DNA from 2 places in the Pseudonocardia adelaidensis genome. Region 1 is predicted to be linked to the other one. Evidence: riboswitches for the same ligand, from Rfam matches in the RefSeq annotation. Region 1 holds a riboswitch; the other holds the start of a gene.
What was found. A riboswitch is a leader RNA that binds a small molecule or an ion and turns the genes downstream of it on or off. The one in region 1 is predicted to bind S-adenosylmethionine.
Positions count from the first base shown of each region.

Region 1 (4,404 bases):
GCGGTGCGGGCCCCGCGGCGAGGGACGAGCCGGCCGCGGCGGTGGGCCAGCCACAGGAACACGACGGTGAGGACGGTCCCGAACAGGACGGCGTAGACGCTGCCTTCGGGTCCGAACTCGCCCCCGGTCAGTGCGGTGGGCCCGTTCGTGACGGCGTGCAGGAGGCCTTCGGGGGTGTCGTTGCCCGAGACCTCGGTGCCGAAGACGGCGGTCGCCGCGCAGTTCCAGCCGAAGTGCAGGCCGATGGGGAACCACAGCGTGCGGGTGGCGGCGTACGCGGCGGCGAGCATCGCGCCGGCCTCGACGGCGACGGCGATCACGCCGCGGACGGTGGCGTTCGGGTTGAGCAGGTGGGACAGGCCGAACAGTGCGGCGGTGAGGGCGAGCGCGATCCAGGTGCCGGTCCACCGCTCGACGATCCGGAACAGGACGCCGCGGAAGATCAGCTCCTCGGTGAGCGCGGCCATGAACCCCGACCAGCGCGAGCGCGCCGGCCGGGGATCCCCGGCCGGGGACGTGGTAGCCGCCGAGGAAGGCGATGTTGAGAATGACAGCGGCGAACAGGCCGACGCCGATCAGGGTGCCGCGGGCGAGCACGGACACGGCGCCGGTTCGGGACAGCTCGTCGGCTGCGCGGCGTTCGGTGCGGCGCACCACCCAGGCCTAGCCCGCCGGCGCGGCTGCGGCCGTGCCGAGGCCAAGGATCAGGGTGAGTGGCGGGTTCCACGCCACGGCGTTGACGAGGGTGCTGCCGGCGAGCGCGATGGCCGCGACGACGGCGAGCTGGATGACCAGCCGCATCGGAGTCCTTGTCCGGGGGCGCGACCGGGGCGCGGCGTCGTGAGGACGGTACGGCTTCGCAGGCGCGTGATCACCACCCTGGCGTGGACATGTGCGGGTACCCCGCACGGGGGACGAGCCGCACCTGCGCGTGCCTCCTGCACCAGAACGGAGATCACCCGATGAGGGCCTGCGGCTCGTCCACGCCGCGGTTCAGAGGCCGCGCGCCGCCAGGGCCTCGCGCACCGCCTTGCTGGTGGAGGGAACGGTGGCCGACGGGCCGATGCGGCCGGACACGGCGTCGAGGGTCTTGAGCCCGTCGCCGGTGATCAACAGCACGGTCTCGGCGTCCGGGTCGAGCTGTCCGGACTCGATGAGCTTCTTCGCGGTGGCCACGGTGACGCCGCCTGCGGTCTCGGCGAACACGCCCTCGGTGCGGGCGAGCAGCCGGATGCCCTCCACGACCTCCTCGTCGCTGACGTGCGCGAGCGCCCCGCCGGTGCGGCGCACCGCGTCGAGGACGTACGGGCCGTCGGCCGGGTTGCCGATGGCGAGGGAGCGGGCGATCGTGTCGGGGCGCACCGGCTGCACGACGTCGTGGCCGTCCTCGAACGCCTTCGCGACGGGGGAGCAGCCCGTGGCCTGGGCTCCGAACACCCGGTACGGGGTGGGCTCCACCAGGCCGAGCTTCCCGAGCTCGGTGAAGCCCTTGTCGACCTTCGTCAGCTGCGAGCCGGAGGCCACGGGCACCACGATCTGCTCCGGCAGCCGCCACCCGAGCTGCTCGGCCGCCTCGTAGCCGAGGGTCTTCGAGCCCTCCGCGTAGTAGGGACGGACGTTGACGTTGACGAACGCCCAGTCCTCGTGCTCGGCGGCGAGCTCGGTGGCGAGCCGGTTGACGTCGTCGTAGTTGCCGTCGACGGCGAGCAGGGTGCCGTCGTAGACGGCGGTCGTGAGCACCTTGGCCTGCTCGAGGGAGCTGGGGACGAGCACCACCGAGTCCCAGCCCGCCCGGGCCGCCGCGGCGGCCACCGCGTTGGCCAGGTTGCCGGTGGAGGGGCAGCAGAGCACGGAGAAGCCGAGCTCGCGGGCGGCGGCCAGGGCCACGGCCACCACGCGGTCCTTGAAGGAGTGGGTGGGGTTGCCGGTGTCGTCCTTGACCCACAGGGAGCGCACGCCCAGCGCGGCGGCGAGCCGGTCGGCCTTGATCAGCCGGGTGAGGCCGGGCTCGGTGTTCGGGTGGGACTGCACGTCGGACGGCACCGGGAGCAGGTGCCGGTAGCGCCAGATCGACTTGGGGCCTGCCTCGATCGACTCGCGGGTGACGGTGCCGAAGTCGTAGGCCACCTCCAGCGGGCCGAAGCACTCCGGGCAGGCGAACTCGGCGGCGAGGGGGATCTGGTGGCCGCACTCCCGACAGGACAGCGCACGGGCCGGTCCGAGGTCGAAGGCGGTGGTGGTGGCGCTGCCAGCAGTCAGGGTCATGAGAGGACTCCTCATCTTTCCCGCACCGTGCGGGTCGGAATTGGCACCGTGATCGAGCGCAAGACTGCGCATCGCCGGTTGCCGGGGCTTCGTCGGGCCGTTCCCTCTGCCCCTCTGGATGAGCCATATTCGGTTGTGCCCGACACGTTACGGCACGATCACCGCGGCCCCCAACCTCGTCTCGTGATCTGGGAGCCGGCTCACGTGGTGTCGGCGCCGTGCGCGAGCATGGGCGCATGGCCGCGCCCGCCCCGCTCCGCCTCGTCGTCGGCGAGGAGGAGCTGCTCGTCGAGCGGGCGATCGAGCAGGTGGTGGCGGAGGTCCGTGCGGGCGATCCCGCGGCCGAGGTGCGCCGGGTGCGCGCGTCCGAGCTCACCCCCGCCGACCTGGCCGAGAACCTGAGCCCGTCGCTCTTCGCCGAGGCGAGGGTGATCGTCCTGCTCGCCGCCCAGGAGGTGGGCAAGGACCTCGCCGCGGCGATCGTCGAGCAGTCGGCCGACCCGGCCGACGGCATCGTCCTCGTGGTCGTGCACTCGGGCGGGGCGCGCAACAAGGGCCTCGTCGACGCGCTCCGGAAACTGGGCGCCCCGGTCACCACCTGCAACAAGATCTCGAGGATGGACGAGCGGTCCGACTTCGTGCGCGCCGAGGCCCGCCGGGTCGGCGGCAAGATCACGGGCGACGCGATCGGCGCGCTGCTCGAGGCGGTCGGATCCGACCTGCGCGAGCTCGCCTCGGCCACGAGCCAGCTGGTGGCCGACACCGGCGGGTCCGTCGACGAGCGCGCGGTGCGGCGCTACCACCGGGGCCGCGCGGAGGTCTCCGGCTTCGCGGTGGCCGACAAGGTCGTGGCGGGCGATCGCGCAGGCGCGATCGAGGCGCTGCGCTGGGCACAGCTCCTCGGCACGCCGTCGGTGCTGGTCGCCGACGCGCTGGCCGACGCGCTGCGCACGCTCGCGAAGGTCGGGTCGGCCGGCCGGGGCGACCCCAACCGGCTCGCCGGCACCCTGGGCATGCCGCCGTGGAAGATCCGCAAGGCCCAGCAGGCCGTGCGCGGGTGGGGCCCGGAGGCCCTTGCCGAGGCGTTCGCCGCCGCGGCGGAGGTCAACGCCGACGTGAAGGGTGCGGCGGCCGACCCGGACTACGCCTTGGAACGGGCGGTCCTGCGCATCCTCGCCGCGCGGTCCCGGCGTTAGGCGTCAGCTGCCGCCGCTGGTGCGGCTCTTCTTGAACCATGCGCCCACCTTGTCGCCCAGGAAGGCGCCGCCGATTCCGGCGAGGACGGCGGGGACGAGTGCGAACAGATCAACGAGCATCGGGGGAGTACTCCTCGGGTCGGACGGGCGTGGGGAGCCAGGCGCCCGCGGGGCCACTCTCGGGGAGAGCGGCTGGACCTGTCGACGTAGTGTCAGCCATCTCACGTTTGGCCTGCATGATCGCTGGTCGCGGCGGCCCGGCGGGCGGCGAGCGCCGTCACGGCGAAGAGGACGGCCTCGACGAGGAACACCACCGCGGCGGCGTGTGGCCAGTCCGGTGCGGCCGTGCCGAGCACCGTGAAGAGCAAGGTGCCCAGGCCTGCCGCGCCCAGCCCCAGCCCGACCTGCTGGGTGGTGGTCAGCACCCCGCTGGCGAGCCCTGCCCGGGTCGGCGGCAGCCCGGCGAGGACCACGCCGAACAGCGGGATCATCACCATCGCCTGGCCGATCCCGGCGAGGGCCATGGCCGGGGCCGGCCCGAGTGGCAGCGGAACCCGGCCGGTGCCGAGCTGTCCGGCGAGCACCACGAGCGCGAGGCCGGTCAGCGCCGCGCCCGTCACGATGACGCGGCCCCCGAACCGCGCGACGAGCGCTCGAGAACGGACCGACACCAGCAGGAACCCCAGCGCGTACGGCGCCAACGCCAGGCCCGCCGTCATCGCGTCGGCGCCGAGGCCCTGCTGCAGCACCACGCCGATCGTGAACAGGAACCCGCCGCACGCGCCACGAAGAAGACGAACGCCGTGGCCAGGCCGGCCCGCATCGCGGGCAGCGCCAGCACGGACGGCGGGAGCAGCGGCAGCCCTCCCGCGCGCTCCCGGCGCACCTGCATCACGGCGAGCACCGCCCCGGTGCCGAGCGCGAGCACCGGCACGAGGCGGCA
Region 1 is NZ_BAABJO010000047.1:11,464-15,867, reverse strand. Features, by position in the region: partial or broken gene ABEA81_RS38790 (CPBP family intramembrane glutamic endopeptidase) at 279-467, opposite strand; gene ABEA81_RS38785 (hypothetical protein) at 664-801, opposite strand; gene thrC (threonine synthase) at 994-2,265, opposite strand; SAM riboswitch class I at 2,274-2,390, opposite strand; gene holA (DNA polymerase III subunit delta) at 2,502-3,461, shown strand; gene ABEA81_RS38770 (MFS transporter) at 3,683-4,210, opposite strand; gene ABEA81_RS38765 (MFS transporter) at 4,177-4,404, opposite strand, start outside.

Region 2 (4,404 bases), on a different contig from region 1:
GCAGGTCGGCCCCGAGGAGGTCGGCCCCGCGCAGGTCCGCCCCGCGCAGGTCGGCCCCGACGAGCAGGGCGCCGCGGAAGCTCGCCCGGCGCAGGTCGCTGCCGCGCAGCCGGGCGCCCAGCAGCCGCGCCCCGCGGTGGTCCGGACCCCGGCCGCCGGCCCGGGCGAGGTCGCTCACCCGTCCCAGCAGGTCGGCGACCGACCGCCGGTGCGCCTCCACGTCGAGCGCGGCGAGCTCCTCCGGCGTGCCGGCGGCGAGCCGGTCGGTCTCCGCGAATGCCGCCTCGAGCGCGTCGGAGAGCGGTGCCGCCGCGGGGTGCGCCCGCGCCTCCTCGAGGTAGAACAGCAGCTCGTGCAGCACCCGGACCACCGGGAACACCGCGAACATCGAGTCTGCGAGCTCCGGGTTCGCGCGCCAGTCGCGACCGCCGAACGTCACCTGGACGACCTGCTGCCCGGCGCCGAAGCAGTCGTAGACCGTGCAGCCCGGGTAGCCGGCCTCCCGCAGCCCGGCGTGGATGCCGCAGCGGCAGTCGGGCTGCAGGTGGTGGCACGGCGTCCCCGCCGCCTTGTCGACGGCGAAGTCGGCCGACGCGGCGAACGGGAGGGCGACGCAGCACAGGCCGGCGCAGCGGGAGCAATCGGCGGTGAGGCGGTCGGTCATGGGGGACATCGGTCCCCATTGTCCTCGCCGTGGGCGGGGTACCTCAGTGGCCGCAGCCGGGGAGCGCGGAGCCGGTCGGTGTGCCGATGCCCAGCGGGTCGGTCCCGCGAGGGTCGGGCACCGGGCTCCAGCGGCCGTCCACGACCGCGTAGTCCCACCCGGGACCGTCGGTGGTGAGCCACTCGACGGCGTCGACGAGCCGGTCCACGTCGTCCACTGTGCTGCCGAGGCCGAGGCTGGCCCGTACCGCGCAGCCGTCCGCGGTACCGGCGATCCGGGACAGCAGCGGGTGCGCGCAGAACTTGCCGTCCCGCACCCCGATGCCGTGCTCCGCCGACAGGTAGGCGGCCACGCGCCCGGCCGGGTGGCCGTCGACGACGAACGTGCAGACCGCCACCCGGTCGGTGCTGTCCGGCCAGATCCGCAGCGTCCGGACGCCAGGCAGGGCGTTCAGGCCGGTCTCGAGCCGGTGCAGCAGCGCGGCTTCGTGCGCCGGGTCGAGCGCGCCGGGCAGCACCCGGCAGGCCTCGGCGAGCGCCGCGGCGCCGAGGACGTTCGGGGTGCCGGCCTCGTGCCGGTGCGGGGCGGGCGCCCACGACACCTCGGTCGCCCCACCCTCGTCGGGCGCGGTGACCGCGTGCACGGCCCCGCCGCCCGCCAGGTACGGCGCGGCGACGTCGAGCCAGTCCCGGCGCCCGACGAGCGCACCGGCTCCGTAGGGCGCGTAGAGCTTGTGCCCGGACAGCGCGAGGTAGTCGACGCCCGTGGCCGCGATGTCGACCGCGCGGTGCGGGGCGAGCTGCGCGGCGTCGACGACCACGCGGGCGCCGGCGGCGTGGGCGAGCGCGGTGATCTCGTCGAGGGGCAGCACCTCGCCGGTGACGTTCGAGGCGCCGGTGACGGCGAGGAGCGCGGGCCGGTCCGCGTGGAACGCGTAGCGCAGGTCGGAGAGGGTCTGCTCGACGGTGACGGCGGCGCGCAGCACCCGGCCCGGGCCCCAGGCGAGCAGGTTGGCGTGGTGCTCGACGTCCAGCCGCAGCACCGGGCCCGGCACGCACCGGGCGAGCAGGTTCAGCGCGTCCGTCGTGTTGCGGGTGAACACGACGACGTCGTCGGCGCGAGCGCCGACGAACCGGCCCACCGTCTCCCGGGCCTGCTCGAGCACCGCCGTGCAGACCTGCGAGGCGTAGCCGGCGCCGCGGTGGACGCTCGCGTAGTAGGGCAGGAGCGCGGCGACGTGCTCGGCCACCGCGGTGAGCGCGGGAGCGCTGGCGGCGAGGTCGAGGTTGGCGTAGCGCACGCGCTCGCCCGTGACGAGCGGGACGAGCAGGTCGGCGCCGGTGACGGTCGCCTGCGCACGGACGCCGGGACGGGCGGACAGCACAGCAGTCATCGAGGTCCTCCGGACCCTTTGGGGACCCGGACGGATGTCGGGTCCGCGCTTGCCGGCCGTGGGTGCACGGCGGCCTGGTCGTCACCCGGAGCACCCCACCGCGGAGGAGGGTTGCCGGCCAGCGAGCCGGGGCTTGGCGCTGGCGCTCTTGACCTGTCGGGCACGGTACGGGCGGATGGTGTGATCGGTCAAGCGGATCTCCGCTGCCGTCCCGGTCGGCGGGCGATCGTCCGGGACCAGGCCGCTGCGGCGGCGGGCGAGGCGTCACGATCAGCGCGGAATCGGGACGTGGCCGGCCTATTCGCGGCTGGTGTCCCCGGGGCGGCCCTGTCCGGAGCGAGAGGTGGCGTGATTCGTGGAACGCGGGAACGCGGTTCCCGCACACCCCGAAAGGTCAGTGGGTGAGCGCGGGAACGGCGAAGCACGCGTGGCCGGGCACGGTGGCGGCGGGCGCGTCCGGGTCGGTGGGGAGCGGGCCGGCGCCGGCGAGCACCACCCGGGCGGCCCGCACGGTGGCGGATCGGGTGCGCACCAGCGCCCCGCCGTCGGCGGCATCGATCGCGACGACCTCGTCACAGTGCCGCAGCTGCGCGCCCCACGCGGTGGCTGCCGCCGTGAGCGCGGCCGTCGCCTGGTCGGCCCGCACCTGCCGGACCCCGCCGCTGACGTGCAGCAACGCCGCCCCGGTGGCCTGCTCGACCTGTCCCCACAGCCGCGCGGCATCCGTGGCGAGGCGCGCGGGCAGGCCCTCGTCGGTCCACGGCGCCGGGCCCGCCGCCCGCCAGACCGCGCCCGCCGACCGCCGTTCGAGCAGCACGACGCGCAGGCCACGGCGGGCGAGGTGCCACGCGGTGGCGGCGCCCGCCGGGCCCGCGCCGACGACGGCGACATCGGTGACGAGGGACGGGACGACGAGGGACGGGACGCCGGTGGGTGTCGGGTCCAGCAGGCTCGGTGGACAGGGCACGGCGGCCTCCAGCTCTCCCGGTCGGCGGAAATGTCGTCGGCGGAAATGTCGTCGGCGGAAATGTCACGGTAGGCGGCGGCGCCCGCGTCCTGTCAACGAGCGGACATTTGCCGCTCATCTTGTCCGGTCATTTCGTCGTTCGCGATGGTGCTCGACACACCGCTTGAAAAACGATGCGATCGCTACGTAAGTTCGGAGTGCAATCCAGACACCATCCAGAGCGGCCGAGAGACCCGGATCGACGACGCCGCAGCAACCCCTCGCGCGAGCGGGAGCGGGTGCTACCGCCGGGAGCGATGGAGGTCGCCGTGCCGGGTCCGGAACGGATCGAGCTGCGGACGACGTGGCATGCGTGGCGCCGCCACGTCGATCTGTGCCGCACCTGCGCGGCGCTCTGTCGGGCCTGACGACCCGACCCCATCCATCGCGCACTGCCGCAGACACGCGGCGGTGCCCGTTCCTGCGCGCTTTCCTGGATGAAGGACCACGTCATGTCCCGACCTCTCGTGCTGTGGCTGGCCGCCGCGGCCGTCCTGCTCGGCGCGTGCGGCGCGACGCCCGCCGCGAGCACCGCAGACCCGGGCACCCCTCGGCCGGGCGGCACGCTGCGCTTCGCGGTGAGCAGCGACCAGGGGTGCGCCGACCCGCAGCAGGTCGGCAGCAACGACACGATCTTCTCGCTGCGCCAGGTGGTCGACTCGCTCACCGACCAGGACCCGGCCACCGGTGAGCTGCGGCCGTGGCTCGCCACGAGCTGGGAGGCCAACGCCGACGCGAGCGCGTACACGTTCACCCTGCGCGAGGGCGTGACGTTCAGCGACGGCACGCCGCTGGACGCCGCGGCCGTGAAGGCCAACTTCGACGCCGTGCCCGACCTCGGCCCGCGCGCGTCGCTCCCGAAGGGCTACCTGGCGGGATACACGGGCACCACGGTGGAGAGCCCGACCCGGTTCACGGTGACGTTCGACGAGCCGAACGTGCAGTTCCTGCAGGGAACGTCGACCCACAGCCTGGGCATCCTGTCGCCGGCGACGGTGGGGAAGAGCGACGACGAGCGGTGCGCCTCGGTGATCGGCTCCGGCCCGTTCCTGATCGAGTCCTACACCCGCGACGACTCGATCGTGCTCGCGAAGCGCGCCGGGTACGCGTGGGGCTCGTCGCTGTGGCAGTCGCCGGGCGAGGCTCAGCTGGACCGGGTCGAGTTCCGGATCGTGCCCGAGTCCGGGGTGCGGGTGGGCAGCCTCCAGTCCGGCGAGGTGGACGCCATCGGCAACATCGCGCAGCAGGACGAGGCCGTGCTCGCCGCGGCCGGGGTGCAGCTCATCGCACGCGCGAACCCGGGGATCCCGTTCGGCATCTCGTTCAACCAGGCCACCCCGA
Region 2 is NZ_BAABJO010000009.1:46,824-51,227, reverse strand. Features, by position in the region: gene ABEA81_RS13770 (pentapeptide repeat-containing protein) at 1-664, opposite strand, end outside; gene ABEA81_RS13765 (aminotransferase class V-fold PLP-dependent enzyme) at 708-2,057, opposite strand; SAM riboswitch class IV at 2,098-2,211, opposite strand; gene ABEA81_RS13760 (FAD-dependent oxidoreductase) at 2,452-3,024, opposite strand; gene ABEA81_RS13755 (ABC transporter substrate-binding protein) at 3,516-4,404, shown strand, end outside.
Region 2: it holds a riboswitch for S-adenosylmethionine, as region 1 does, so the genes downstream of both, ABEA81_RS13765 (aminotransferase class V-fold PLP-dependent enzyme) here and thrC (threonine synthase) in region 1, are expected to answer to the same signal.